Regions from separate parts of the Bradyrhizobium sp. 41S5 genome, predicted to be linked through region 2. Evidence: predicted binding sites of a transcription regulator. Region 2 holds the regulator's gene; each other region holds the start of a gene.
The links. Region 2 encodes LexA, which represses DNA repair genes until DNA is damaged. Its sites were predicted from a motif close to TGTTCNNNNTGTGTTCNG; they were not measured.

Region 1 (7,240 bases), 3.7 Mb from region 2:
GGAGCGGGAGGCTTGGCGGACGCGTCTGACAAGGCTTCAGGTGCGGTCATGGACCCGGTGTTACCAGATTCGAGCCACTAGGAGGGTGTCATCGCCCGGCTTGACCGGGCGATCCAGTATCCCAGAGGCCTATCCGCCGCCACCGGCGATCTCCGGGTAAAGATCAATCCAGTCCGGATTGTCCTTCTCAATTAGGGAGATTTTCCATCCACGCGGCCATTTCTTCAGCCGCTTCTCGCGCTTGATCGCGTTCTCAGGATCATCGAATTGCTCGAAATAGACGAGCTTCACCACATCATATTTCTCTGTGAAACTGTCGATGAGTTTCAATCTGTGCTCGCCGACACGGCGAATGAGATCATTTGTCACACCAATGTAGAGCGTGCCGCCGATGCGGCTGGCGAGGATGTAGACGTAGTAGCTGCGTGCCCCCAACTGTGGCCTCTGGAATACTGGATCGCCCGGTCAAGCCGGGCGATGACACCGACTATGAGGTGAAATCAGGGGCCATACTACTCCCCCGCCTGCAGCTTGCGCGGGGCGGGGAACAGCTCGGGCGTCGCTCCCTTGACGAAGCGGGGGACTTCGATCGGGGTCTCGGACTTGCTGAAGTCGAGCTCCTCGATGCGGCCGGCGCGCTTCTCGATCTTGTCGGCGGAGATCAGGATCTGCCTGACGTCCTCGTTGACCTGGCCGAAGTGATTTTGCAGCTTGAGTACGCGCTCGCGCAGGCGGCCGAGATCGTCGCCGAGATGCATCACCTCGTTGCGGATCTGGTCGGCGGCGTCGCGGATGCGGGCGTCCTTCAGTATCTGCTGCATCACCTGGATCGCCAGCATCAAGAGCGAGGGCGACACCAGCACGACGCGGGCGCGATAGGCCTTCTGGACCACGTCGTCGAAGCCGTCATGGATTTCGGCATAGACCGATTCCGACGGCACGAACATCAGCGCGGTGTCCTGGGTCTCACCCGGGATCAGGTACTTCTCCGCGATGTCGCTGACATGCTTCAGCACGTCGGCGCGCAGCCGCTGGCTGGCGAATTTGCGTTCCTCGTCGCTGCGCGCATCGTGCAGCGCGGTCATGGCTTCGAGCGGGAACTTCGCGTCGATGCAAAGCGGGCGCTGGTCGGGCAGGAACACGACGCAGTCCGGCCGCTTGCCCGTGGTCAGCGTGTGCTGGAACTCGTACGAGCCCTTCGGCATGCCGTCCTGGACGATCGCCTCCATCCGCGCCTGGCCGAAGGCGCCGCGCGATTGCTTGTTGGCGAGCACGTCGCGCAGCGTCGTGACCTGGGTGGTGAGCTCGTTCAGGTTCTTGTGCGCGTGATCGATGATGCCGAGCCGCTCATGCAGCACGCGCAGTGAATCCATCGTGTTGCGCGTGGTCTGTTCCATCGACTGGCCGACCCGGTGGGTCACTGAATCCAGCCTTTCGTTGACGGCACGGGCCATCTCGGCCTGGCGGCCGGCCAATGCCTGCCCCATCGCATCGACCCGTCCTGAGGCCTCGCTCTGGGCTCGCAGCATGTCGGCAAGCCGCTCCTCCAGCTCGTCGGCGCGAATGGCCTGCGCCATCGCGAGTTCCGCGCCGCGCCGGCTGGCGCGCGCGATCACCACGGCGATGGCGAACAGCAGGATCAGCGCCAGCGCGCCAAGGCCGATCAAAGCGTCGGAGACACGGACCGGAAGGTCGCCAATCGTGAGGAGAATCTCGTTCATGCCAGCAGTTGTATCCGATTCGGCATCGTCATCGAACGAAAAGGGAACATTTGTGGTAAACACTCCCTTAAATTTCCTGGTTAGCGTTGCGTGAAGAAACGTGGTTAAGGCTGCCTTAACCGGTTCCTGAGCGCATTGACCCCATGAAGTCAGCAGCTTAAATCGCCGCCATGGCATTACGAGAAATCATCATCCTGCCGGACAAGCAGTTGCGTCTGGTGTCGAAACCGATCGAGAAGGTGACGCCGGAGATCCGCAAGCTCGCCGACGACATGCTCGAGACCATGTATGACGCGCCGGGCATTGGGCTCGCGGCGATCCAGGTCGCGCAGCCGCTGCGGCTGATCACCATGGACCTCGCCAAGCGCGACGAGAACGGCGAGACCACGCCGCAGCCGCGGGTGTTCATCAATCCGGAGATCATCTCGCATTCGGAGGAGCTGTCGGTCTACGAAGAGGGCTGCCTGTCGATCCCCGAATATTACGAGGAGGTCGAGCGCCCGGCGCGGGTCCGCCTGCGCTTCACCGACCTCGACGGCAAGCTGCACGAGGAAGATGCCGAGGGGCTCTATGCCACCTGCATCCAGCACGAGATCGACCATCTCAACGGCGTGCTGTTCGTGGACTATCTGTCGAAGCTGAAGCGCGACCGCGTCTTCAAGAAATTCGAGAAGGCCGCCAAGCGCGCGGCGGAGTGAGTGTGGTGTGAATAGCGTTTCCGCTTGCGCGGTATGCCCTCTCCCCCTTGTGGGGCAGAGCTGGAGAGGGGGGTAGCCGCAAGCACCGCCGTTGCTGCTACCCCCCTCCCTAACCCTCCCCCACACGGGGAGAGGGAACGAAGCGAGTGCTGTTGATGCCTCTCCGTCTGATCTTCATGGGCACGCCCGATTTCGCGGTGCCGACGCTGCTGGAACTGGTGGCCCATGGCCATGAGGTCGTGGCCGTGTACACCCGCGCGCCGAAGCCGGGCGGGCGGCGCGGCCTGCAGTTGCAGCCGACGCCGGTCGAGCAGGAGGCGCGCCGCCTCGGCATTCCCGTGCTGACGCCGAAGACGCTGAAGACGCCGGAGGCGCTCGAGGAATTTCGCGCGCATGACGCGGATGCCGCCGTCGTGGTCGCCTATGGCATGATCCTGCCGCAAGCCATCCTCGATGCACCCAGGCTCGGCTGCTTCAACCTGCATGCTTCGCTATTGCCGCGCTGGCGCGGCGCCGCGCCGATCAACCGCGCCATCATGGCGGGCGACGCCGAAAGCGGCGTGATGGTGATGAAGATGGATGTCGGCCTCGACACCGGCGACGTCGCGATGGCCGAGCGGCTGTCGATCTCGGACAGCATGACGGCATCCGACCTGCACGACGCGCTGGCGCCGCTCGGCGCCGATTTGATGGTGCGCGCGATGGGCGCGCTGCAGCGTGGCGGGTTGCAGCTGACGAAGCAGAGCGAAGACGGCGTCACCTACGCCGCCAAGATCGAGAAGGCCGAGGCGCGGATCGACTGGAAGCAGCCGGCGCATGCGGTGCTGCGGCACATTCACGGGCTTTCGCCGTTCCCCGGCGCCTGGTGCGAGCTCTCAGGCGAGGGCGAGCCGGTGCGGCTGAAAATCCTGCGCTGCGAACTGGCGAAAGGTGCGGGCGAACCGGGCGACGTGCTCGACGACAATCTTGCGATCGTCTGCGGCGATGGCGCAATCCGGATCCTCGAATTGCAGCGCGCCGGCAAGGCGCCGATGAAGGCGGCGGATTTTCTGCGCGGCACGCCGCTGAAGCCGCCGGCGCGGCTCGCCTGATGCCGCGCTACAAGCTCACCATCGAATATGACGGCACGCCGTTTTCCGGCTGGCAGATCCAGGACAATGCACCGACCGTGCAGGGCGCGCTGGAGACGGCGGTCAAGGCGATCTGCGGCGAGTACGTGCGCGTCCATGGCGCAGGGCGTACCGATGCCGGCGTGCATGCGCGCGGCCAGGTCGCGCATTGCGACATCGCCAAGCATTTTCCGCCCGGCCGTTTCCGCGACGGGCTGAACGCGCATCTGCGGCCCAATCCGATCGGCGTGCTCGCAGCTGACATCGTGCCCGACGATTTCGAGGCGCGCTTCTCGGCGATCAAGCGGCACTATCTCTATCGCATCACCAACACCCGCGCGAACCTCGCGCTCGACGTCAGTCGCGTCTGGCGCGTGCCGCGCGCGCTCGATGCTGACGCGATGCACAGCGCCGCGCAACGGCTGCTCGGCAAGCACGATTTCACCACCTTCCGCGACACCGAGTGCCAGGCGAAGTCGCCGGAGAAGACGCTCGATCAGCTCGACGTCAAGCGCGAGGGCGATGCGATCAACATCGTGACGTCGGCGCGCTCGTTCCTGCACAGCCAGGTGCGCTCGATGGTCGGCTCGCTGGTCTGGGTCGGCGAGGGCCGCTGGAGCGCGGACGATCTCTTTGGCGCGCTGGCCGCCCGCAACCGTGCCGCCTGCGGCCCCGTCGCGCCGCCTGAGGGGCTATATCTGGTGCGGGTGGACTACTAGCGGCCCCAATCCCTACTGTGCATGGGGTTGTTTTCGATGTTCTTGTCCAGCCGAGCGGCTGGATCACGCGAAATACCTGTCCAGCACGCCCCGATAGATCCGCGTCAGCTTCTCCAGATCGGCCACCGGCGTGCGCTCGTCGATCTGGTGCATGGTCTGGCCGACCAGGCCGAATTCGATCACCGGGCAATAGCTCGAGATGAAGCGCGCATCCGAGGTGCCGCCGGAGGTGGACAGCTCCGGCTTGCGGCCGGTGACCTCCTCGATCGCGGCGACCGCGAGGTCGGTGAACGGCCCGGGCTGGGTGACGAACACGTTGGAGTTCGACGGTTGCCAGTCGATATGGGCGCGGATGCGGTTGCCGCAGGCCTTCGCCAGTCGCGCGTCGACCAGCTGCCGAAGGCTCTCCTGGGTGTGGTTGTCGTTGTAGCGGATGTTGAACTTCGCCCGCGCCTGGCCGGGGATCACATTGCCCGCGGTGTTGCCGACATCGACCGTGGTGAATTCGAGGTTGCTGGCCTGGAATTGCGCGCTGCCGTGATCGAGCGGCTCGTCGCTCAGCGCGACGATCAACCGCGAGATATCAGGCACCGGGTTCGAGGCGCGGTGCGGATAGGCGACGTGGCCCTGCACGCCATCGACGATGAGCGTACCGGATTGCGAGCCGCGCCGGCCGATCTTGATCATGTCGCCGAGCACCTCGACATTGGAGGGCTCGCCGAGCACGCAATGATCGAATTTTTCGCCGCGCTCGGCGCACCATTTCAACAGCTTGACGGTGCCGTTGATCGAGACGTCTTCCTCGTCGCCGGTGATCAGGAAGGAGATCGAGCCGTTTGCCTTGCCGGCATGATCCTGCAGATATTGCAGCACCGCGGCGACGCTGCAGGCGATGCCGCCCTTCATGTCGACGGCGCCGCGGCCGTAGAGATAGCCATCCTTGACCTCGCCGGAGAACGCACCGAGCGTCCACGCCGCTTCATCGCCGGGCGGCACCACGTCGGTGTGGCCGGCGAAGGTGATGTGCGGCGCCGAAGAGCCGATGCGGGCATAGAGGTTGTCGACATCGGCGGTGCCGGGCTCGGAGAAGGTCACGCGATGGACCTCGAAGCCCGCGGTTTTCAACAAATTTTCCAGAACGCCAAGCGCGCCGGCGTCGGCCGGGGTGACGGAGGGACAGCGAACCAGATCGCGGGCAATCGAGACAGCATCACTCATGCGCCTCGCTTAACACGTCGCACCGCGGGTGGACCAGCTTTGTGCGGCATCATTCGAGCTCGCTCTGCCGATCCCAGCCCTGCCTGGAGCGCGACCCACTGTCGCGGTCGCCACGTCTCCGCACATGAATTTTTCCAAGCGGATTGGGACCATAGCGATTGGGGTAGCGAGTGCCAGGCAGAAAGGCGAGCGCGATGAAGCCCCAGAGATAGAGCACGGAGACGACCGCGCCCGCGGCCATCACCCAGTAGGAATCATTGGCGTCAGATGGAATTTGGTTCGATCAGTCCCGCAGCAGCTCGTTGATGCTGGTCTTGGCGCGGGTACGCTCGTCGACGCGCTTGACGATCACGGCGCAGGCGGTGGCAGGGCCCGGCTGGCCGTTCTTCAGCGGCTTGGCCGGCAGGGTGCCGGGAACGACGACGGCATATTCCGGGACCTCGCCGACGAAGATTTCGCCGGTCTCGCGGTCGACGATCTTGGTGGAGGCGCCGAGGAACACGCCCATCGACAGCACCGCGCCCTTGCGCACGATCACGCCTTCGGCGACCTCGCTGCGCGCGCCGATGAAGCAGTCGTCCTCGACGATCACGGGCTCGGCCTGCAGCGGCTCGAGCACGCCGCCGATGCCGACGCCGCCGGAGATGTGCACGCGCTTGCCGATCTGGGCGCAGGAGCCGACCGTCGACCAGGTGTCGATCATGGTGGCTTCATCGACATAGGCGCCGAGATTGACGAAGGAGGGCATCAGCACGACGTTGCGGGCGATGAAGGCGGAGCGGCGCACGATCGCGCCCGGCACGGCGCGGAAGCCGGCGTCGCGGAAGCGGTTCTCGCCCCAGCCCTCGAACTTCGAGGGCACCTTGTCCCACCACGATGCCGTGCCCGGGCCGCCCGCGATCTGTCCCATGTCGTTGAGGCGGAACGAGAGCAGCACCGCCTTCTTCAGCCACTGATTGACCTTCCACTTGCCGCTGGCCTCGCGCTCGGCGACGCGGGCCTCGCCCTTGTCGAGCAGCTCCAGCGCGTGGTCGACAGCCTCGCGGACCTCGCCCTTGGTCGAGGTCGAAATGCCTTCGCGGGCGTCGAACGCGGTGTTGACGGTGGTTTCGAGGGCGGACAGCGACATCGGGACAATCCTTGGGCGTATCGGGGATATGACGGGAATTTTGCAGGGCTTTTTCGGAATTTGGGGCCATGGAGTCAAGGCAAACCCCACCGTCGTCCCGGCTCCCGTGCGCAATTGCGCACCAGGCCGGGACGACACCCGTTGAGAGACTATGGCTTCCGATCGAGCCGCTGCAAGAACCCGGTGAGATCGTCCGTGACGTGGTCGACATAAGCGGCGTCGCGGCCTTCGAGCTCCCAGGTCTCGCGCACCACCTCCTGGCTGCCGTCGGGCACGACCAGCACGGTGGTCATGCCGAGTTCATGCGGCACCACCAAATTGCGCGCGAGGTCCTCGAACATCGCAGCCTTCGCCGGGTCGACGTCGTGGAGCCTGAGGAACTTCTGATAGGTCTGCGGCGCAGGTTTCGGCTCGAGATCGGCGGCGATGATGTCGAACACGCCGTCGAAATGGTGGCCGATGCCGAGCCGGCCCAGCACCGCATCGACATGGTCGACCGAGCCGTTGGTCAGGATCAGCTTGCGCCCCGGCAGCTTGGCGATCGCAGCGCCCATCGCCGGATTCGGCTGCAGCGGCGAGTGGTCGATCTTGTGCACATAGGCGAGATAGTCGTCCGCCTGCACGCCATGCTCGGTCATCATGCCGC
Region 2 (7,240 bases):
CGGGCTGGTGGCGCTGGTGCAGATCGGGCTGCCGAACCTGCTGGCGTCGCCCGATCATTCGGCGACCGCGCGGGTTGCGCTGTGGGGCGGGCGTGAGCTCACGATGCTGATCCTGGCCTCGCTGGTGGCGGGGCTCGCGACCACGCCCTACGCCGCGTTCCATTTCCACCGCGTGACGCCCTACGGGCTGCTGGCGAACCTTGCGGCGATGCCGGTGGTGTCGGCGGTCGTGATGCCGGCCGGCCTGCTCGGGCTGCTCGCCATGCCGTTCGGCTTCGACGGCGTGTTCTGGGCGATCATGGGGTTCGGCATCGACTGGATGATCCTGGTGACGCAATGGGTCGCAGCGCTCCCGGGCGCGGTCGGCCGGATGGCGGCGTTCGGGATCGGGCCGCTGATCGTCGCAAGCGCGGGCCTCGTCCTGCTCGGGTTGTTGCGGACGCCGCTGCGCTGGTCGGGTGCGGTGCTGCTGGTGGCGGCCTCGGTCTGGGCGGTGCGGGTGCCGCAGCCGGACGTGCTGGTCTCCGCCGACGGCCGCAACGTCGCGGTGCGGGGCGGCGACGGGCGGCTGCATCTGATGCACAGCGCGAAGGACGCCTTCCTCGTCAAGGAGTGGCTGGCGGCGGATGCCGACGCGCGGACCGCGACGGACGCGTCGCTCGGCGAGGGCGTCTCCTGCGATCCGAGCGGCTGCGTGACGCAAGGGCCCGGCGGCGCCTTCGTCGCGCTGGCGAGCCGGCCCGAGGCGCTGGCCGACGATTGCGACCGTGCGGCACTGATCGTGACCGCACGGCCGGCACCGCGGGACTGCGCGGCCTCGGTGATCGATGCCGAGCGGCTGCGGCGCCACGGCGCGCTGGTGCTGCGGCGCATCAGGGACGGCTACGCCATCGATGCGGTCAAGCCCGGAGGGATCGACCGGCCGTGGTCGCCAGCGGTTCCCGGCGACGGTGAGGCTGCGACGACGTTGCGCGCCCCCGCAAGCGCGCCGCGGCCCACCGTCGATGCGACGCCGGCCGAGACCGATTTGCAGGGCGAAGATTAGCCGTTGTCGGGCGAGGGGCCGGTCGGCAACTCGAACAGGCCGAGATGGTATTCGTCGGAGTCAGGGCCGGCGTCAGGCTTCTTGACGAGGGTGAAGGAAGCCTCGGGAAATTGCTCCCAGACCTTCAGGTCGTCAGCCGTCACCGTCAGCCAGCCGAACCGGAACAAGTAGCGGCCCGGCTCCGTGACGCGTCCAGCCTTTTGCCATGTGACCTTGTCGACCACCACGCACGTCCTCCGTGCCCGATGATGCGCCAAGGCGCGCGCCGACGCAATTCTCCAGCCGCGCCCCGGAACCCGGCGTCCGGGGTCGCTCGAAATCGCTTAGGTCATCCGCCGCTGAACGGGTTCATTCCGCGGCGACGATGTGCTCAACCCAAAAACAGCGACGCAAATGCGGAGGGCCGCCGCTCCACAACCTTCGGCTTCTGCTCGACCGGCGGATGCAGTGCCGGCAATTGCAGCACGCTGACACGTTGTCCCTCGACGAGCTGGGTCACCAGCACATGGCTGCCGTCGGGGAATTCGACCGCGTCATGATGGCGATCGGGAACGTCGGGCTCGACTTCGTTGAACACCCCGACGCGGAAGTTCATCGTCTTGGTCCAGATCCAGCGGCTGTCGTAGCGAACGTTCTCGGCGAAAGCGAGCTCGGTGCCCGGCAGCATGCAGACCGCGACAGTGGGATCGGTCTCCGAAGCAAAGCCGCGGGTCGACGTGCCGCGGAAAGTCGTGGTGATCAGCGTCTCTCCAACAATGGCGGGGCGCGACGCCACGGCGTGCAGACTATAGTCACACATCGGATGGCTCCTCTAATCGAGGTAGCGACCAGTGCCTCTCCTTGAGGCATAGGGCCTCTACCAGAGTGGACGATAGCGAACGAGTGTCTCCTCGTTTCTGGGCGATTGTACGACTGGTCGCCCAACGCCCCAATCACAAACACGCGACGCCGCGTGAGAGGTGTCGGAGCGCATCGGGCAAACAGCACGTTACGCTATCATTCAAGGAACGATCCGATGTGTTGCTCGTTCCCCGCCGCCATCAGTATTTGCGATAGAGGCCGATCAGCTTGCCCTGGATGCGGACCCGGTTCGGCGGCAGGATGCGTACTTCATAGGCGGTATTGGCCGGCTCCAGCGCGATCGACGCGCCGCGGCGGCGGAAGCGCTTCAGGGTGGCTTCCTCCTCGTCGATCAGCGCCACCACGATGTCGCCGGTGTTGGCGACGTCGTTGCGCTGGATCAGCGCCATGTCGCCGTCGAGGATGCCGGCGTCGACCATCGAGTCGCCGCGCACTTCCAGCGCATAGTGCTCGCCGGAGCCGAGCATGTCGGGCGGCACGCTGATGGTGTGGCTGCGGGTCTGCAGCGCCTCGATCGGCGTGCCGGCGGCGATCCGGCCCATTACGGGGACCGCGACCGGACGGTTGCCGTCGTCCTCGGCGATCGGCGGCGTGCTGGTGCGCTTGCCGAGGGTGCCTTCGATGACGCTCGGGGTGAAGCCGCGGCGGCCGTTGCCGCCGCCGGCCGAGAGCTCAGGCAGCTTGATGACTTCGATGGCGCGGGCGCGGTTGGGCAGGCGGCGGATGAAGCCGCGCTCCTCCAGTGCAGTGATCAGGCGGTGGATTCCGGACTTCGAGCGCAGGTCGAGCGCATCCTTCATCTCGTCGAAGGAGGGCGGTACGCCGGCCTCTTTCAGACGTTCATTGATGAAACGCAGAAGTTCGTACTGTTTGCGCGTGAGCATCTCGAGTATTCCCCCGGTTGGTAGCGTCGTTCGATTCCGAGACTTTTCAGGCGGGGCCTGACCTCAGGAGCACGGTGCTCATCACAAGCGCTCCCTCGCGGCCTCCCATTTGTACACACCAGTACTCGAAACAAATCATGAACGGACACTATATGTTCGATATGTGTTCCGCAACCACTTAATTTCCGGTGAACGCATCCGGCAGCGCACAATCGGCGGGCCGTGCGAGCCTCACTCAGGCAGCATCAGAATCTCGCATTCGCTGCCTTTGCCGGCGGCAGGCGCAAACGGCGGACGCACGAGAAGTGCCCGTGCCGCAGCGAGATTCCCGAGCAGCGACGAGTCCTGCTGCGTGACAGGCGTTGCGATCAGCGTGCCGTCTTCGCGCTCCTCGAGGCGCGCGCGCAGATAGTCCTCGCGCTGGTCGTTGGCGGCGAGATCGCGGCCGAGCAGGGCGCTGGCGCGGACATGATGGACAGTCTTTCGGCCGCTTAGCGCCCGAATCAACGGCACCAGAAACAGGAAGGCGCAGACATAGGAGGACACCGGATTGCCGGGCAGGCCGATCACCCGCATCGCGCCGAGCCGGCCATGCATCATCGGCTTGCCGGGGCGCATCGCGATCCGCCAGAACGCCATCTGAACGCCCTCGGCTTCCAGCGACTGCTTGACCAGGTCGTGGTCGCCGACCGAGGCGCCGCCGGTCGTGATCAGGATGTCGGCACCGGTCTCGCGGGCCCGGCGGATGCCGGCGGTGGTCGCTTCTACCGTGTCGGCGGCAACCCCGAGGTCGACGGTCTCGGCGCCTTCGGCGCGCGCCAGCGCCCGCAGCGCATAGCCGTTGGAATAGACGATCTGGCCGGGGCCGGGCGTCGAGCCCGGCATCACCAACTCGTCTCCGGTCGCCAGCACCGCGACCTTCGGACGGCGGTGCACCGCGAGCTCCGGATAGTTCATGGCGGCGGCCAGCGACAGCGCGCGATCGGAGAGGCGGCTGCCGGCATTGAGCAGCACGTCGCCCGCACGGAAGTCGACGCCGGCCGGGCGGATGTGCCGTCCGGCGGTTGCGGCCTCCGTGATCGTGATGTGGTCGCCGTCGACGGCGGTGTCTTCCTGGATGATGACGGCGTCGGCGCCATCGGGGATCACACCGCCGGTGAAGATCCGCACCGCTTCGCCGGCGCCGACCATCCGCTCGAACGGCCGGCCGGCGGCGACTTCCCCGATCACCTTGAGCCGGGCCGTCAGATCACCAGCGTCGGCCGCCCGCACGGCATAGCCGTCCATCGCCGACATCGGCTGCGGCGGCTGGGTGCGCCGCGCGGCGAGGTCGCGCGCCAGGGTGCGGTGGTAGGCGGCATCGAGCGCGACCATCTCCTCCGGCAGCGGTTCGGCGCCGGCGAGGACGGCGGACAGGGCATCGGCAACCGGCATCAGGGCCACGCTCGGAGCTCCATCAATCCAAATGTTCAATACCAAGTGCAGTCAGAGCCCTCGCCACGTCATCCGTCGATGTCACGTGGATGGCATGAAGGCCGCGCGCCCGCGCGCCCTCGATGTTGGCGGCCAGGTCGTCGAAGAACAGGATCCGCGACGCCGGCACACCGATGGCTTTTACCACATGATCGTAGGCCTCGGCGTCGGGTTTCCGAAAGCCGATCATCGAGGACAGGAAGACGGTGCGGAAATGGCTGAGCAGCTCGGCATGGATGACCGAGAAATGCGCGACATGGGCCGGATTGGTGTTGGAGAAGGCGTAGAGCGGCATCCGCACGGCGGCGCTCGCGAGCAGGGGGGCAATTCCCGGCATCTCCCCGGTGAAGATCGCATTCCAGCCTTCGAGGAACTGCGCATCGGTGAGGTTGATGCCGAGCGTCCGGCGCAGGTTTGCGAAGAACGCCGCGTCGTCGATCCGGCCGATCTCGTGATGCCTGAAGCTGTCGTCGACGACAAATCGCGTAGCGAGGTCGGCCGGCGCGCAGCCGGCATGCCGCGCCCAGTGCGCCATCACCTTCTCGAAGTCGATGTCGAGCACGACGCGGCCGATATCGAACAGCAGCACGTCGACGGAATCGGGAGAGAGTTGCGAGGTCATTGCGTGAAACCGTGTACGAGAATTGCGGGCGGCCGGCAATGTCTCCGATTTGTGCGGCAGGCATGCGACCAGGGTGCTGACGTTGGCCGGCTCGGTCCATTCTCACGCGGTGTCATCACCCGCGCGCATGCGGGTGATCCAGTATTCCAGAGGCGCTGGTGCTCGAGCCGAGAGGCCGCGGCGTAAAGGCAGAGAGCTCGGGGTATGACCACAGGTGCAACCGGAGCCGCTTCATGGGCACTCGTCAGTTGCACACTGCGCGTCCACCGCATCTCGACCCACGTTCGTGACGATCGCGAAGCGCCCCTCGATCGGGTGAGACGGGCGGCATAAACTGGGTTCTGTTTCGGATAAGGCGAAATATTTTTAACGCGGGGGCTTGCGCCGTCGGGCAAATCAGTGATTGGGCATTTGGGGCGTCAAGCGACTTGCTGCTTGCCGGGCAGACCTCTCACATCCTGGTAAGCGCCAGGCCGAGGTAGGCGATGAGCGCGCCGGTGCTGAGAATGACGACGACGAGCGCCTGCTCTGAACGTGCCTGCAGGGTTTTTCGGCTCACGGCGATGACGCTCCGTCTTTCAAGATCGTGCTGTCCAACTCACGTCGGTTGGCATCCGTTCCGGCTCCTGCCCGGGAACTTTCATCAATGTCAGCGGCGCGGGCGCGCTAGCTCGCTTCGCGTTCCAGGCCAGAAACGCGCAACGCCGCCCGCATTGAAATACGACGGGCGGCGTTGGTTCTAGCCCCAGGAGGAATGGCAAAATCCTGACGTTATGGATACGCGCGAGCGAGCAATAAGGTTCAGTCTTCGACCCGTATGAATCCGGTAACTCCGAAGGAGCAAAAGAAAGTGCTGGGGCGAGGTCTAGGATAGTGTGACAAGTTGCTCTGGCCTCAGCGTGTACCCCCTCGCTGGGGCCTTTCTTTGCGCCGCGGATCCCGCGGCGCCGGGGCTGCGCGCGGCGAGTTTTCAGTCAGCGACCTGACCCGGACACCCACCAGAAGGTTGCCGACACCTTCCTCAAGCTCGGCGTGCTCGACGCGCGCGCCGAGGTTGGACAATTCTGGGATACGAGCTTCAATGACGCAATCGCCGCGGGCGCAGCGAGGCTTGCGCGGAGTTGACGGCTGTCGTTACGATGTAGCCCATATGGACTAGGTGATGTCCGGGCAGGTTCCCGGAGATCGCGGCATTCCGGACGAGAAAGTTCCAGCATGGCCGCGCGCGGCTGTGCCCGTGTTGCCATGCGGACCGGAGAGCTTGCAGGCCGCGCCAGGTCCGTACGATGATGATCTCGACCACGTTGAATTGAACGCGGGGCGGCCCCGGCAGCGGCCTTCAAGGGGCTCCCGGGGCCAGTTTTGTTCGCAGCTGATGACTGTCGCTCATGCGGATTGTTGCTCGGAGCTGAAATTGAATCACGACACGTTGGCCAAGCTCACCGTCACCATCATCGTCCTGGTCGCGCTGCTGGTCTGGCGTGTTGCCGACCAGAAGAACGTGATCGCATGCGGGCTCAACTGCCCGACGGACCTGTCGGCGAACCGCAAGCCCGCTCAATAGGAAGAGCTCGTTGGTCGATGTCGCCACGGTGTTGCGCGCCGCGCGCCCTATCGGCCATCGCGCGGTGCGTATATCGTTGGCGCCAAATACAAGATCGATCCCGCATGCCGGGTAACGACGTGAAGTGAGGAAGCGATGTCCGACATGCTGCTGTTTTCGCCGATGACCATCCGCGGCGTCACGCTGAAGAACCGCATCGTGGTGCCGCCGATGCATCAGTATTCGGCCGAGAAGGGCTTTCCGACCGACTGGCATCTGATGAACGCCGGCAAGTTCGCCGCCGGCGGCGCCGGCCTGGTGATCGTCGAATCGACCAAGGTCGAGCGGCGCGGTTGCGGGACGATCGGCGATCTCGGCATTTGGGACGACAAGTTCATCGCGCCGCTCAGCCGGCTCGTCGGCTTCATCAAGCAGCAGAATGCAGTGGCCGGCATCCAGCTCGGCCATTCCGGCCGCAAGGCGCGCGCAAGCCGCCCCTGGGAGGGCGACCGACCGCTCGAACGCAGCGTCGCAATCGAGGATTGGGACGCCTGGACGCCGGTGGCCCCGAGCGCGATCGCCCATAGTCAGCGCTGGCCGGTGCCGCGGGCGCTGGCAACGCAGGAAGTGAAGGACCTCGTCGCGGCCTGGGGGCAGGCCGCCCGCCGCGCGCACGAGGCCGGGTTCGAGGTGCTCGAGCTGCACGGGGCCCATGGCTATCTCGTGCACGAATTCCTCTCGGAGCGTTCGAACCAGCGCAGCGACGAATATGGCGGCTCGGAAGCCAACCGGATGCGCTTCGTGATCGAGGT
Region 3 (7,240 bases), 970 kb from region 2:
TCGCCCCCGTGCTGCTCGGCGGCTGCTACGGTGTCTACGGGCATGACGAGATGGACCGCTATGTCCAGCGTTCCGACACCATCACGATGAGTGCCGGCAACGCCAAGGAGGTCAACGCCGTCACCCACACGATCCACCCATGGCCGGCAAATGTCGGCGATCGCAGGATCGCGTACGACGCGCGGCGGACGAGCGGTGCGATCACGCGCTATGGAAATCAACAACGCCCGCTGGATCAGCTTCCCGACATGGGCGATCCCACGAGGGCGATGGGCCAGGCGCCGCCCGTCACCACCATTCAGAACGTCAACACAACCGGATTGGGGGCAGGCACCGGAGGATCGGTGGCCGTCGGGGTAGGAGGAGGCGGCAGATAACGAGCTGAAGATTGGGTTGTGGCCCTGACAGTGTCGGATCGCGCCGTCTGTTTTTTGTTAGGTAGTTTCACGATGGATTTTCGAATGACGCAGGGAAGTCGCTGGAGCTGGAACATGGGACGAGCATTGCGGCGTCTCATTCCGGCGCTCGCCTGCTGCTGGCTTGCTGCGGGCCTCGCGGCCTGCGACTACACGACGCGAGAGGCCGCGATCGTCGCGCCGGTGGATCCGCCGGGCGGGGACCCTGTGCAGGAGCCGACCGACGTCAAATACTATCCCTCCGATGAGCCGGTGCGGATGGGCCTCGAGCAATACAACCGCGGCAACTACGGAATCTCCCAGCGCTATTTCAGGGACGCGGTCGAGAAGGCGCCGAAGGACGTGACGGCCTGGGTCGGGCTCGCGGCGAGCTATGACAAGCTGCGCCGCTTCGATCTTGCCGATCAGGCCTATGCCCAGGCGATCCGGATTGGCGGCGAGACCGTCCAGATCCTCAACGATCAGGGCTACTCCCTGATGCTGCGCGGCAATCTGGGCGGCGCGCGGCGCAAGTTCGAGAAGGCGTATTCGCTCGATCCGGGCAATCCGGTCATCGCCAACAATCTCGAGCTTCTCAACGGCAGCCGGAAGTTCATCGAGCGGCCGCCGAACAATCAGCCGTAGGCTGATGATCCTTGTCCCGGCGGCAATCGATGCCGCCGTGCCGATCTAATTCGGCGTCAGCACGGCATCGACGCGGCGGCTGTTTCGCGTGCTGATGATGATCGCGCCGTTTCGGATCGCAAATTTCGCACCGATCAGTCGCGGCGCCTTCTCGGTCAGCGACGACGGCAACGGAATCATTCCGCCTGTGATGGGATCGCCGACGTTGATCGGCGGCCCGCCGGCAGCGGTCGAAGGGGCCGCCTTGATGTACTCCTTGATCAACTGAATCTCTTCTCGCGAGAGATTGAGCGCGGCCTGTTCGCTCCCGGCGTCAGCGGCCTTCTTGTCCGCTTCGGCCTTGTCTTGCGCCTCCTGCTGGGCGGCTTCGCGTTTCGCGGCGTCCTGCTCGAGCCGAGCGAGACGGTCCCGCAGCGGGACCAGCTCCCGCCGCAGCGCGGCGTTGTCCGACTTCAGCGACGAGATCTGGCCGAGTGCAATCGCTGCCGCAACGCACGCAACGACCGAGATCAGGCTGAGGCACGCAACGGCCAGCCCCGGCATTCCAACGCCCTTGGCCGTTTTCCGATCCGGCACGCCGCCCTCGGAACGCCGCCGCCGCGCCCGGGCAAATCGCGGCATGCCGGTGCCGAGGAGTTTCACAAGGTGCGAGAGCCGGGAAGCGTTTCGGTCCGTCTCGTGAAGGGAACCAAATGCCGGCCCGGGCATGATCGAAGCGCGCGGGATTTGCGCATAAATAGCGTCGCTCGGTTCGACAACAGCATCGCTGATCGCATCGTGCGGGTCGGCAGCAACGGTCTCCACACACTCCGCTTGCCGGTCGCCGAACTCTTGCTCGCCGAACTCCTGCTCGCTGATTTCCTGTTCGACGCGGGACGCTTCAAGCGAGTGCCATAGCGCGAGGCCGGAGTCCGTGACCTGCAGCCCGGCCTCGTTGATCGAAGCCCATCCGGATTGGAAGACGTCGGCATCGCCAAGTTCTGACGATTGCTTCAACTTCGCAGCTGCATCGCCCGCGGCGATCATGCGCTTGACTTCGCGGCTGACCTCGTCAAGCGGGATCCGTTGCTCGGGTCTTGCGGCCAGCACGCTCAAGATCGCCAGATTGAACCTCATGTGGCGCCTCTCGATGCCCCGGCAACCGCCGGCGCGGACGCCCGTCAGTCGGCGAACCAGGCAAGTGTAGCGGCTCCCTCAGAGGCAAACAATGCGCCTTCCAGCGCACGACCGATGGATAAGTCCGCCTGCGAACGAGACGCGTCAGGATCACGTCCGCTGGAGCGCCTCAGAGAAACTCGCGAAGCCTGGAGAGCTCGATCACGTGCTCGGGCGACAGCACCTCCGGCACCAGGGGCGGCTGCGACGTGGTCCGGATCTCGTAGAGATGCCGGGTCTTCTCGGGCTTACCCATGAAGTCCCGGATGCATTGGTCGAGTGTTCCGTTGACGATCATATAGGGCGCGCGATCCTCTCGCCTGGAATTGCCGAGAGAAGGCCACTTGTAAAGGGAGGCCGCGGCCTGGAAGTCCACCTGATGAGAGTGGTCGGTCATTTCTTGATCTCTACCCGAAAAAGCCTGCTCGTCAAACAACGCCGGCTCATGAGCGAGCTGGCGCAGCGGGACGCGAGGGCTGCGCGTTGTCACGCTCGTCCTCGGCAGAGAATGCCCGTGGACGTCGAGCGACCTGCCAACCGCCTTGCGGTGATTCCTTCGAAGGCGACCCGCAGCCCGCATCGATGCCCGGTACGACAGCGCGTGCCCAACGTTCATCGGGAGACCGCCGGCGCCCGCGGTCATTCCTGGTCGACTGGAATGGATTTTGTTCTTGTTTTGTTCTATTGGCTATTGTAGCGTCCAAGGACGCGCAGTTTTGGTCAGGTCAGGGATGAACGGGTTGAGATGGCAGCCGCAGCCACCATCCTTCACGCCGACCTGGATGCGTTTTACGCATCGGTCGAGCAGTTGCTCGATCCGTCGCTGCAAGGCAAGCCGATCGCCGTCGGAGGCGGGGTTGTGCTTGCCGCGTCCTATGCGGCCAAGGCCTTCGGGGTGCATGGCGGCATGTCGGGACAGGAAGCTCGCCGGCTCTGCCCGCAACTGATTTTCGTTGGCGGCCACTTCAGCGATTATCAACGGCTGGGTGACGCAGCCATCAAGGTGATCGGCGACTTCACCCCGCTCGTCGAGCGCATTTCGATCGACGAGGCGTTTGCCGACGTGGCCGGCTGCACGCATCTGTTCGGAACGCCCGCCGAAATAGCCGCGGCGATCCGGCGGCGCGTGCGCACGGAGCTCGGCCTTGCGATCTCGGTGGGCGTCGCGCGCACCAAGCATCTGGCAAAGATCGCCTCGCAGGTCGCAAAGCCCGACGGGCTTGTCGTCGTTGATCCAGACGCCGAGCTCGAATTCCTGCACAAACTGCCGGTTGAGTTGATGTGGGGAGTAGGGCCGGTCACCAAGACACGGCTGGACGCGATCGGCGTCTCGACGATCGGTCAATTCGCCAAATTGTCGGAGCGGTCGCTGACGCGGCTGCTCGGTCCGGCGGCGGGCGAGAAACTCGCCGCGCTGGCCTGGAATCGCGATCCGCGACAGCTCACGCCGCATCGGCGCGCGCGATCGGCAGGAGCACAATCGGCGCTTGGCCGAAAGCCCGCGATCGAGGAGGTCATTCGGCCGACGCTGCTCCATCTCGCCGACCGCGTCGCCACGCGGCTTCGGGCGAAATCCCGGCTTGGACGAACCGTGACGGTGCGCGTTCGCTTCGCTGACCTGAAATCGGTGACGCGCTCGATGACGCTCGATGCACCCGTGTGCACGACGGTGATTCTCGCCCGGCTCGCCGAGAATCTGGTGCGCGCCACTCTTGCTGACCATCCAAGCGAGAAAATCATCTCGCTGCTGGCAATCTCGGTGTCGCATCTCGAGGAGCATTGGGATCTTGCGCTCGAGCTCCCGCTCGGACTGGCCGATCAGGCGCTTCGCCCTGGAAGTCCGGCAGGGATGGCGCGCTGGGCGGCGGACTGTGCCATCGACAAGGTCCGCGATCGTTTCGGCTGGGATGCGATCGGATACGGTTCGGCAGCGCTGGAGGTCGTTCATTCGGTGCCCGACGATTTCCGCAAGCTGGCCGAGAAGGACCTCTAAAGCGCGATGAGATCAGGTTGAATCGTCATCGCGCTTTAGCTTCTTGTTTGCGCATGATCTTTTCGGAAAACCGCTTCGCACTTTCCCGGATCATGCTTTAGCTCTTCGCCGATTCACCGGCTTGTCATTGCATTAAGAAAAGGCAATCCGGAATCGCGGGCTTGTGAGTGGTGGCCTGGCGCGACCGGTCTATCCTGAGCATGCGGAGGATAGCCATGAAATTCAGCTCCGAACTGATCCAGACGATGCGCGATGCGCTGGACACGGTGATGGCAAGCGTGCCGGCCGATCAATCCGTGTTCGGTCTCAAGGCGGCCGTCGCAGAATGCATCTTGCGGGCGGCGGCGCACGGCCAGACGTCGTTCGACGGGCTCGTGGCGTCGGCATCCGATCAGCTGCAATCGATCATCTCGATGCTGACGTAAGGCGTGATCCGGAAAAATCGCGAAGCGGTTTTCCCTCGCGGCCAACGCAAGGCGTTTGCGCGGAGATCATGCTTTAACAATGAACTAAACGCGATGACGATCTCAACCCAATCTCATCGCGCTTTAGCAGACCAGATCGCGCCCAAGCCTCATTGACGGCTCCCGCGCAGCTTCATCGGACGCCTACGATGAACCGATGCCTTGTTTGGCGATCCTGGTCAGGGCTTCGTATCCGGATGGCGTCAGGTGCAGGAGATCGCTCTTGTAATTGGCGCACGGCGTTGTTCGTCCGCATGCGATGTCGGAGGCGTCGATCGTCCTGATTCCGAGTTCCCTGCTTCGTCTGCTGAGTTCGGCATTGACAGATGCAATATTCTCGGTTGCACCTTTCATCTGCTCGCCTCGCGGAAGAATCTGGATGGAGAAAATCCTGCCGTTCGGCCAAAGCGACCTGATCTCCTCAAACAGCTTTTGATAGGATTCCATCAATCCGCACGGCTTATCGAGATAGATGTTGTTGGTCCCGACCAGCACGATGATGGACTTTGGCCTGATTTTTCGCAGCCGCTCGCGTTCGTGTTCGATGAACCAGAGCGTGTTCTGAATCCTGTCGCGTCCGACGCCGAGGTTGGCCACCGGGCCGGCGCCGAGCGAGGCAGATAGTTCCCTCGGCCACGCCTCAACCAGCGAGTCGCCAAGCAACACTGTCGAGACATCGCCGGACAGGCTCGACACATTTCTCTCATATTTGCGCAGGGCATCGGCATTGTCCGGCATCGCGGCTGTTACCGCGAATTGCGTATCGGTCTTGTCGCATGCAGCTCTCGAACTTTGCGCGCGTCCCTCGGATGGTAGACAGAGCGCTGCGACAATTGATAACGTCGCCGCGACATGGACGATTGACGCGGTGTTGCGGGGTTCTCCATCGTGCGTTTTCGATGTCATTGCGCGGTTCCATCTGAGGGCAGTCAATCTGATGTCGCTGAGCATTTCGATCCTGGGACAGTCAAACAGCATCCTGAAGGCAGGCTTTTTCCAGAAATTTCTGGACGCCGATGACACAATTGAAATGACATCGGCAGGAAGGATCGGTGCATCTCCGTCCTTGCTCGGTCCGTATTTTGCCCAGGGTGATTTCTTCAAAGGCTCGGAGTTTTGCATTGTCGATACATGCGTGATCGATTTTTCGCTGCTTTCCGCCAACGCGATCGATTACTACGATGTTGTGAGATGGGTCGAGTGGATCGGGCATTCCGCCAAACGCGCCAATTGCGAGCCGGTTTTTGTTTGCATACCGGTGAGCGACATCAACGCATCAAGAACGATCATCTCCGCTTGTATTTCCGTCTGCCAGAAGCAGGACTGGTACTATCTTGATGTCAGGGATGTCATTGCCGCGGTCGTCAAGTCCAGGAACGTAGAAGCGAAGGAACTCTATGCAGACGGCAGTCATCCGGCCGAGTTCTTGTCGGGCGTGATAGCGACGCACCTTGGCAATTTCTTGACTAAGATAAGGACGGCCAAGACTGCAAAGTGCAAACGCACGTTTGCATTCACGGCTTACGACCGCGTGCCGCTCAAAGATCAAATTGCGGGCACACCGGTGGAGTATTCGTCGAGGCTGATCACGTTTTCAGGTGTCCGGCTGGAACGCGGCGAGACGTACCCGATCCACATCGGGTCGGATTCATCCATCCGCGGCCTCATGGTGAACTCGGCAGCCTGCAAGAGCGTGCTGTCGATCGAGGGAGACAGAACCTTCCACAAGAACCTGCGTCTCAAGCCCTATCACCCGACAAATTTCGAGGCGCGGCTCGTTCCGATCTGCAGGCCAATTCGAGACCATCAGGGAATGGTCAGGCTATCGCTGACGAACCAGGATGTCTCCATCAGCGATGTGACGCTGCACAGCTCGAAGGAGGGGAATGACGAGGGCTTCATCGAAGTTGCCGATCTCGTCGTCGAGCGAGGATACGACCTGGTGACCTACACCACCACGCGGCCCGCCGATCCGGCTTCCATCAAGTGGGCACCTGATTGATCGGGCGGTTTGATGAGTCGGTCGACCGAGTGACGGTGGCTAAGAGCGTCTCGGCTCCCCAATTGGCGTGCACCATGCGTCCGCCGAGAGGCTCGTTGGCGTAGCAACCGGCTCGATCCGAGACGAGCTTTCTTGCTGCTCCGCCATCCACATTCGTAGGCCGACCAGGGCGTGCATACTCTCGGCATATTCCGCGCTTCAGCCGATTGATGACTTGCCGCTCTGTTGGCCGCCCGCCTTGAAAGTCGATGGATAAGTCGGCCCGCGCTTTGGCTGACGATCTCCCTCCGCTGTAAAATCACCCCGATTCGAGGGGTGATTCATATGACATTCCAAGCCGTCCACCTTGGCGATGACGTTAGGTTGATGGCCTACACGTTCGAAGCCGTGAGGACCGGTCGTCGGCGCGTCTGGTGGCGACAATGACGTCAGGCTATTGGGAATTCCGCTCCAAGGGCGGCACGTTTCGCATCGTGCCGCTGAACGGGCGATTTCACTTCTTCTTCGAAGAGGAGGATTTTGGGTCCTATCACTCGGCAGTGGCCGCGCTCGATCTCCTCGGAGGCTATTCCCATTATCCGTCGGC
Region 4 (7,240 bases), 2.9 Mb from region 2:
CCTGCGCGAGCATGATGGAGGCGCCCTTCACCGCGATCGGCCAGGTCACGACGTCGAGCATGTCGTCCATCCGCGCGGGCTTGAGGAAGTCCAGCGTCATCGAGCGCACCACAAAGGCGAAGCCGCCAGTCTCCTCCTGCGCCTCCTCGAACAGCGCATTCTGTTCGGCGCCCATCAATCGGAGATGATTGGTGCGGCCGCGCTCCATGAAGCGCAGGTAATTGGCGTGGTAAACGATGCCGGAAAAATCGGTGTCTTCGTAATAGACACGGACCTGCATATGGTGTCGGCCATCGCGGATCGCGCCGTCGATATGGGGTAAGGTCAATTGCGGCCCCTCGATCGCTCTCGGAAAGACAATCGTTTTGCGCAAATTGCCCGATCACGCAAGCGCGATCAGGACACCACCGGCCCCTTTGCGCCGAGCGTGACCTGCACGATCTCGGGTGGAACGCCGAGGCGGAACGGCATGATGCTGCAGCCGAGGCCGCCGGAGACGACGACGTCGCATTTCAGCTTGATGTGGCCATAGGCGAGCCGCATGCCGTGCTTCACCGGCACCGCGGGCGACCAGCCGAGCAGCCGGATCTGGCCGCCATGGGTGTGGCCGGACAGCTGCAGCGCGACGCGCGAGGGCACGCGGAGCGCGACGTCGGGCTCATGCGCGAGCAGGATCACCGGCGCATCGTCGGTGACTTTTGCGAGCGTCGCGTTGAGATCGTCGACCCCGATACGCCGGACCTCGCGATAGCGCCGCGCCGGCAGATAAGCGAGCTGATCGCCGAGACCGGCGAGCCAGAACGGACGGCCGTCCTTGACGAGCCGCACCGTATCGTTCTCGTAGACGGGAATGCCGAAGCGCTCCAGCGCACAGCGCGCCACGGGTGTGCCCTGCCCTTGCCGCTGCACCGTCTTGTCGTCCCAGTAGTCGTGATTGCCGAGCACGGCATGGACGCCGAGCGGCGCCTTCAGGTCCTTCAGCACCGCGGCCCATTCGGAGGCCGGAATGAAGCGGGTGACGTGGCGCAGCCCCGCGACATAGTCGCCGAGCAGCACGATGATGTCCGGATTCAGCGCGTTGGTCCGCTCGACGATCTCAGCGATGCGATCGAGCGACATCCATGGATCGCAGGCGTGAATGTCGGCGATCGCGGCGATCTTGAGCGGAAAGTCCGAAGGCCAATGCCGCGGCGACAGATCGTAGCGCGTCAGCGTGAGCCTGACGACCGGCTCGCTCAGGCCATAGGCCCCGGTCGAGGCGGTGGCGGCGGTCATTCCGCCGAACCCGCGAAGAAAGTGACGACGTGAAATCATGGGCCTGTGATCGGTGATGCCTGGCGCTTCCTGAAAACGCTCCAGGCGATCATAGGCCCTTGGATTGAAGCGAAATTGGGCCGCGCTTGTGCAGACGGCCTGCAGACGCGTCGCAATGGTTAGCGCGCAAGGTTACCGCGCAACGCGGTGCGCTGCGTCAACACGTCTTTTCACGTCTTCGAGAGCGGGCGGTTTTGTTTAAGCATGATCTTCACCGGAAAACCGCATCGCACTTTTCCGGATCATGCTTAGTCGTCGTCGCCATTGCCGCCGAACAGGCCGAACTGCGAGGGATCGCGGTTCGGCTCGGCGAGGCCGAGATGGCGAAAGGCATGCGAGGTCAGCAGTCTTCCGCGCGGGGTGCGCTGCAGATAGCCGCACTGGATCAGATAGGGCTCGATGATGTCCTCGATCGCATCGCGCGGCTCCGACAGCGCCGCCGCCATGGTCTCGACGCCGACCGGACCGCCGCCATAGTTCATGGCGATGGTGGTGAGATAGCGCCGGTCCATCGCATCGAGGCCGGCGCTGTCGACCTCGAGCGCACTCAGCGCCCGGTCCGCGATGCCGCGATCGATGGAATCGGCATCCGCCGCGGACGCAAAGTCGCGCACGCGGCGCAGCAGGCGGCCGGCGATGCGCGGCGTGCCGCGGGCGCGGCGCGCGATCTCGTTGGCGCCATCGGGGCTCATGCCGATGTTCAGCACGCGGGCGCCGCGGGTGACGATCTTCTCCAGCTCTTCCACGGTGTAGAAATTGAGCCGGACCGGAATGCCGAAGCGGTCGCGCAGCGGGTTGGTGAGCAGGCCCGCGCGCGTCGTCGCGCCGACCAGGGTGAATTTCGACAGCTCGATCTTCACCGAGCGCGCCGCGGGACCTTCGCCGATGATCAGGTCGAGCTGGAAATCCTCCATCGCGGGATAGAGTACTTCCTCGACCGCCGGGCTCAGGCGATGGATCTCGTCGATGAACAGCACGTCGCGCTCTTCCAGATTGGTGAGCAACGCCGCGAGGTCGCCAGCCTTCGCGATCACAGGACCGGAGGTGGCGCGGAAGCCGACACCGAGCTCGCGCGCGACGATCTGCGCCAGCGTGGTCTTGCCGAGGCCGGGGGGACCGACGAACAGCACGTGATCGAGCGCCTCGCCGCGCTTCTTCGCGGCCTCGATGAAGATCGACAGATTCTTGCGCGCCTGCGCCTGGCCGACGAACTCCGTCAGCGATTGCGGACGCAGCGCGGTGTCGCCGACATCGTCGGAGCGGCGTTCCGGCGTGACGATGCGCGAGGGCGTGTTCATATCGGATAGCCGCTGAACCGGTTGCTGATCAATCGTGACAATTGAACTCCCACGAAGAGCACCAGGCTCGTTATGAGCACCAGAGGAATTGTGCCCAACTCAGCCAATCCGGATATCGCGACACTGCTCATTACCATCGATAGCGCGGCAGCAATAAGAACATTCCACCAGACAACGACGCCACGAATCTGACTGATCACCGTCACCGACGTCGCCACCAAGATGGCAGGTAATGACCAGATTTTGAGCCCCATCAGCGCAACTGCAATTGTATCGTGTTGAACCGAGAAACATCGCGACACGGGGCTAAGCAGGCACCATGAGGCGGACAAGGCGAAGACGGCCAATACCCCTGTAATCAGGCTGCCCCCAAAGATGACAAGCAGGGCGAATGCCCACCGCGTCCCTGACCGGCTGATCGAGCTGATCTCGCTTGCGGCAACGCGCTGCTCCGCTCTCACTTCGACAATTCCTTCAGGCCCAGCCGGATCAGCTGCGCGGTCTCGGCCTTCTCGCCGGCGCTGCGCGAGGCGGCGGCGATGGCGGCGGCGGCCTGCGGCTGGCCGTAGCCGAGATTGACCAGCGCGGAGATCGCGTCGGTGACCGGGCGCGGCGCACGGTTGTTGTCGATCGCGCCCGAGAGTTGCACCACCGCGGGATCGACATCGGCAAAGCCCGGCGCCTTGTCCTTCAATTCGCTGACGATGCGCTCGGCCACTTTGGGTCCGACCCCCGGCGTGCGCGCCACCGCCGCCTTGTCGCGCAACGCGATAGCATTGGCGAGATCGGTCGGCGGCAGCGTGCCGAGCACCGCAAGCGCGACCTTGGCGCCGACACCCTGCACGGTCTGCAACAGTCGAAACCACTCACGCTCGAGATCTGAGCGGAAGCCGAACAGCTTGATCTGGTCCTCGCGGACGTAGGTCTCGATCGAAAGCACCGCGGCGCCGCCCGGCTGTGGCAGCGCCTGCAGCGTGCGGCCCGCACAATGCACCTGATAGCCCACGCCGCCGACATCGAGGATCACATAGTCCTCGCCGTAGGAATCGATCAGGCCCTTGAGCTTGCCGATCATAGGTTCGCCACCCTGAGCCGCAGCGCGGTGCTCTGGCGGTGATGAGCGTGGGTGATCGCGACCGCGAGCGCGTCGGCGGCGTCGGCGGACGGCGGCTCGGCTTTCGGCAACAGGATCTTCAGCATCACCTGGATCTGGTTCTTCTCGGCATGTCCGGCGCCGACCACGGTCTTCTTGACCTGGTTCGGCGCGTATTCGGCGACCGTGATACCGAACATTGCGGGCGCCAGCATGGCAACGCCACGCGCCTGACCGAGCTTCAGCGTGGCAACACCGTCCTTGTTGACGAAGGTCTGCTCGACCGCGGCCTCCGCCGGTCGGTAATCGCCGAGCACGGCGGCCAGCCCCTCATGGATCGCGAGCAGCCGGCTCGCCAGCGGCAGATCGTCCGGCGGCTCGACCGAACCGCAGCCGATATAGACCAGACGGTTGCCTTCGGTCTCGATCACGCCCCAGCCGGTGCGGCGGAGACCCGGATCGATACCGATGATGCGGACGGGAGAGCGAATCGGCTGCGATGTCATGGGCTAGTGATACCGCCTGCGCGGGGAGAACGAAACACAAACGGAGGTCCGTCCCCTGCCGAGGTCGTTGTGCTCGGCGTCGCTTGTCATCCCATCCTTGCTTGTCATCCCCGGCAAAAGCGGGGGTATCCAGTACGCTGCGGCCTCGCGGATCAAACGACCGTCTCTGGAATACTGGATCGCCCGAATCGAACCGGGCGATGACAGCGGAGTTCGGGCGATGAACGGGCGCTTACCCGCCCATCTTCGCGAGCAGCGCGTCGGACACCTCGAAATTGGCGTACACGTTCTGCACGTCGTCGTGCTCGTTGAGCAGGTCCATCAGCTTCAACAGCTTTTCGCCGGTCTCATCGTCGACCGCGACGGTGTTCTGCGGCTTCCAGGTCAGCGCCGCCTTGCGTGGCTCGCCGAACTTCGCTTCCAGCGCCTTTGCGACCTCGCGGAAAGTCTCCTGCGAGGCATAGACCTCGTGGCCGGCCTCGCTGGAAACCACATCGTCGGCGCCGGCCTCGATCGCGGCGTCCAGCATGGCGTCGTCGGAGGCGACCTTGGCGTCGTATTCGATGATGCCGGTGCGATCGAACATGAAGGCGACCGAGCCGGTTTCGCCGAGATTGCCGCCCGACTTGGTGAAGAAGGAGCGGATGTCGGAGGCGGCGCGGTTGCGGTTGTCGGTCAGCGCCTCGACGATCACGGCGACGCCGCCGGGGCCATAGCCCTCGTAGCGGATCTCGTCATAGTTCTCGCCCTCACCGCCGATCGCCTTCTTGATGGCGCGGTCGATATTGTCCTTGGGCATGTTCTCGGCGCGGGCGGCGACCACGGCGGCGCGCAGCCGCGGGTTCATCGCCGGGTCCGGGGTACCGAGCTTGGCCGCCACGGTGATTTCGCGGGCCAGCTTGCCGAAAAGCTTCGACTTCTGGGCATCCTGCCGGCCCTTGCGATGCATGATGTTCTTGAATTGGGAATGGCCGGCCATGCGACGTCTCTTCGAGCCTAGGGTCTGAACAGGAGTGGAAAACGCGGCCTTATAGGCCCCTGGCGGTCAAAATCAAAGGTCGGCAGAGGCCGTCCGGCGGGGGAATACTACCGCATGCCGGAATATGAGGCACTTGTTAACCATGACTTCATGCCCGGATGCGAGGATCACCCCGTCCCGCCGCAACTTTCCAAGGCCACTTCCAACAGCCCCACAGAGCCCCCATGGCGTTCGGTTTGTTTCGAAAGCAAGTGCCGGAGCCGGCCGCGCCTGCCGCCGCGCCGCAGGTTCCAACCGCGGCTGATGTCTCGACCGAGACTGATTCGGCCAAGGATTCGTCCAGGGAAATCCTGGAGCTGCTGGAACTCGAACTCGGCGCGATGATCCGCCAGCTCGAGCGCGCTGCGGGCTCGGTGGCCGACGGCGCCGAGGCGACGGCAGCCAAGCTCGCGACCATCCGCGCCCGCACCGACGCCTTGACCGTCCGCAGCAGCGATGCGCAGAGCACCGCGACGACCTTCTCCGAAGCCGCCGACCGGTTCACCCATTCCGCCGAAGGCATCGGCGCGCAGGTGCGCAGCGCGAGCCAGCTCGCCGACGACGCCGCGGCGGCGGCGCGCGAGGCCACCGCCAATGTCGATCGCCTGCGCGAATCCTCGGCGGCGATCGGCAATGTCGTCAATCTGATCGCGCAGATCGCGCGGCAGACTACGCTGCTGGCGCTCAACTCGACCATCGAGGCGGCGCGCGCCGGCGCGGCCGGCAAGGGCTTTGCGGTGGTCGCAACCGAGGTCAAGGCGCTGGCGGTGCAGACCCAGAGCGCGACCGAAGAGATCACGCGCAAGATCGAGGCGTTGCAGAAGGACGCCACCGGATCGGCGGACGCCGTCCACCGCATCTCGCAGGCGATCGAAAAGATCCGACCGGTGTTCGAGAACGTCAACGGCGCGGTCGCCGAGCAGAACCAGATCACCGGCGAGATGGGCCAGAACGCCGCCTCCGCCTCCCGCTTCATCGTCTCGGTCGGCACCAGCGCCGGCGAGATCGACTCGGCAACCCGCGAAGCCGCCGCGCACGGCGACAATGTCGCCAAGGCCGGCAAGGCGGTGACCGCCTTCGCCCAGAAGCTGAAGGCGCGCTGCGCGGTGCTGCTGCGCCAGGACGAGCGCGGCGATCCACGCAAGAACGAGCGCCTGCCCTGCAGCCTCACGATCGAGGTCACGACCGCGCGCGGCATGGTCACCGCACCGGTCTACGAGATCGCGATGGACGGCATCCTGATCGGCGGGCCCGATGCCGAGAGGCTGCCGGCCCATGAGACTCTGACCGCGACCTTGCAGGACGTAGGCGCCTGCCGGATCAGGATCGGCGACCGCTCCAAGGCAGGCAGCCAGGCACGCTTCGAGGCGGCGACCGCCGAGCTGCGCGAGAAGATCGAAGACCGGATGTGGGCGATCCACGAGGAGAATGCCGAACTCGTCACCCGCGCGATGGAAGCAGGCCGCGCGCTGACCAGGCTCTTCGAGGACGGACTGGCAAGCGGCGCGATCACGATCGCTGACATGTTCGACACCGACTATGTCGAGATCGCAGGCACCAACCCGGTGCAGTACCGCACCAGGATGCTGGACTGGGCGGATCGCTCGCTGCCTGCTCTGCTCGAGGCGTTCCTCGCCAAGGACAAGCGCCTGGCGTTCTGCGCGACCGTCGACCGGAACGGCTACCTGCCGGTCCATAACAAGATCTACTCGCAGCCGCAGCGGCCGGGCGACGTGGCCTACAACACCGCCAATTGCCGCAATCGCCGCATCTTCAACGATCCCGCGGGCCTCGCCGCCGCGCAAAATCAGCGCGCCTATCTGGTTCAAAGCTACGCGCGCGACATGGGCAACGGCACCACCGTGATGATGCGCGAAATCGACGTGCCGATCCGCGTCCGCGGCCGGCACTGGGGCGCCTTCCGCACCGCCTACAAGCTCTGAGCATGCGCGAGTGCACGCTCAGGCAAGACCGGCGGTCCGAATCACGCTTTAGACTGGAATGGGGAATG

Region 1: HAP47_RS04035 (DNA recombination protein RmuC) is a predicted target of LexA. The motif match lies at 1,753-1,770, and genes of this name have one in related genera.
Region 3: dinB (DNA polymerase IV) is a predicted target of LexA. The motif match lies at 2,862-2,879, and genes of this name have one in related genera.
Region 4: ruvC (crossover junction endodeoxyribonuclease RuvC) is a predicted target of LexA. The motif match lies at 4,237-4,254, and genes of this name have one in related genera.

The regions. Positions count from the first base shown of each region.
Region 1 covers NZ_CP083721.1:842,702-849,941, forward strand. The annotation lists gene HAP47_RS04025 (AmpG family muropeptide MFS transporter) at 1-50, opposite strand, end outside; gene HAP47_RS04030 (GIY-YIG nuclease family protein) at 130-435, opposite strand; gene HAP47_RS04035 (DNA recombination protein RmuC) at 513-1,721, opposite strand; gene def (peptide deformylase) at 1,892-2,419, shown strand; gene fmt (methionyl-tRNA formyltransferase) at 2,575-3,510, shown strand; gene truA (tRNA pseudouridine(38-40) synthase TruA) at 3,510-4,247, shown strand; gene dapE (succinyl-diaminopimelate desuccinylase) at 4,311-5,465, opposite strand; gene dapD (2,3,4,5-tetrahydropyridine-2,6-dicarboxylate N-succinyltransferase) at 5,749-6,594, opposite strand; gene HAP47_RS04065 (pyrimidine 5'-nucleotidase) at 6,744-7,240, opposite strand, start outside.
Region 2 covers NZ_CP083721.1:4,522,346-4,529,585, reverse strand. The annotation lists partial or broken gene HAP47_RS21695 (ComEC/Rec2 family competence protein) at 1-1,045, shown strand, start outside; gene HAP47_RS21690 (hypothetical protein) at 1,042-1,269, opposite strand; gene HAP47_RS21685 (hypothetical protein) at 1,416-1,844, opposite strand; gene lexA (transcriptional repressor LexA) at 2,086-2,790, opposite strand; gene HAP47_RS21675 (molybdopterin molybdotransferase MoeA) at 3,022-4,233, opposite strand; gene HAP47_RS21670 (HAD family hydrolase) at 4,247-4,885, opposite strand; gene HAP47_RS21665 (hypothetical protein) at 6,300-6,449, shown strand; gene HAP47_RS21660 (NADH:flavin oxidoreductase/NADH oxidase) at 6,585-7,240, shown strand, end outside.
Region 3 covers NZ_CP083721.1:5,489,743-5,496,982, reverse strand. The annotation lists gene HAP47_RS26740 (hypothetical protein) at 1-377, shown strand, start outside; gene HAP47_RS26735 (tetratricopeptide repeat protein) at 492-1,040, shown strand; gene HAP47_RS26730 (hypothetical protein) at 1,086-2,135, opposite strand; gene HAP47_RS26725 (hypothetical protein) at 2,326-2,592, opposite strand; gene dinB (DNA polymerase IV) at 2,941-4,188, shown strand; gene HAP47_RS26715 (hypothetical protein) at 4,404-4,613, shown strand; gene HAP47_RS26710 (SGNH/GDSL hydrolase family protein) at 4,797-5,603, opposite strand; gene HAP47_RS26705 (hypothetical protein) at 5,590-6,654, shown strand; gene HAP47_RS26700 (hypothetical protein) at 7,077-7,240, shown strand, end outside.
Region 4 covers NZ_CP083721.1:1,636,866-1,644,105, reverse strand. The annotation lists gene ybgC (tol-pal system-associated acyl-CoA thioesterase) at 1-328, opposite strand, end outside; gene HAP47_RS07670 (metallophosphoesterase) at 397-1,314, opposite strand; gene ruvB (Holliday junction branch migration DNA helicase RuvB) at 1,563-2,612, opposite strand; gene HAP47_RS07660 (hypothetical protein) at 2,609-3,073, opposite strand; gene ruvA (Holliday junction branch migration protein RuvA) at 3,070-3,687, opposite strand; gene ruvC (crossover junction endodeoxyribonuclease RuvC) at 3,684-4,211, opposite strand; gene HAP47_RS07645 (YebC/PmpR family DNA-binding transcriptional regulator) at 4,444-5,190, opposite strand; gene HAP47_RS07640 (methyl-accepting chemotaxis protein) at 5,415-7,172, shown strand.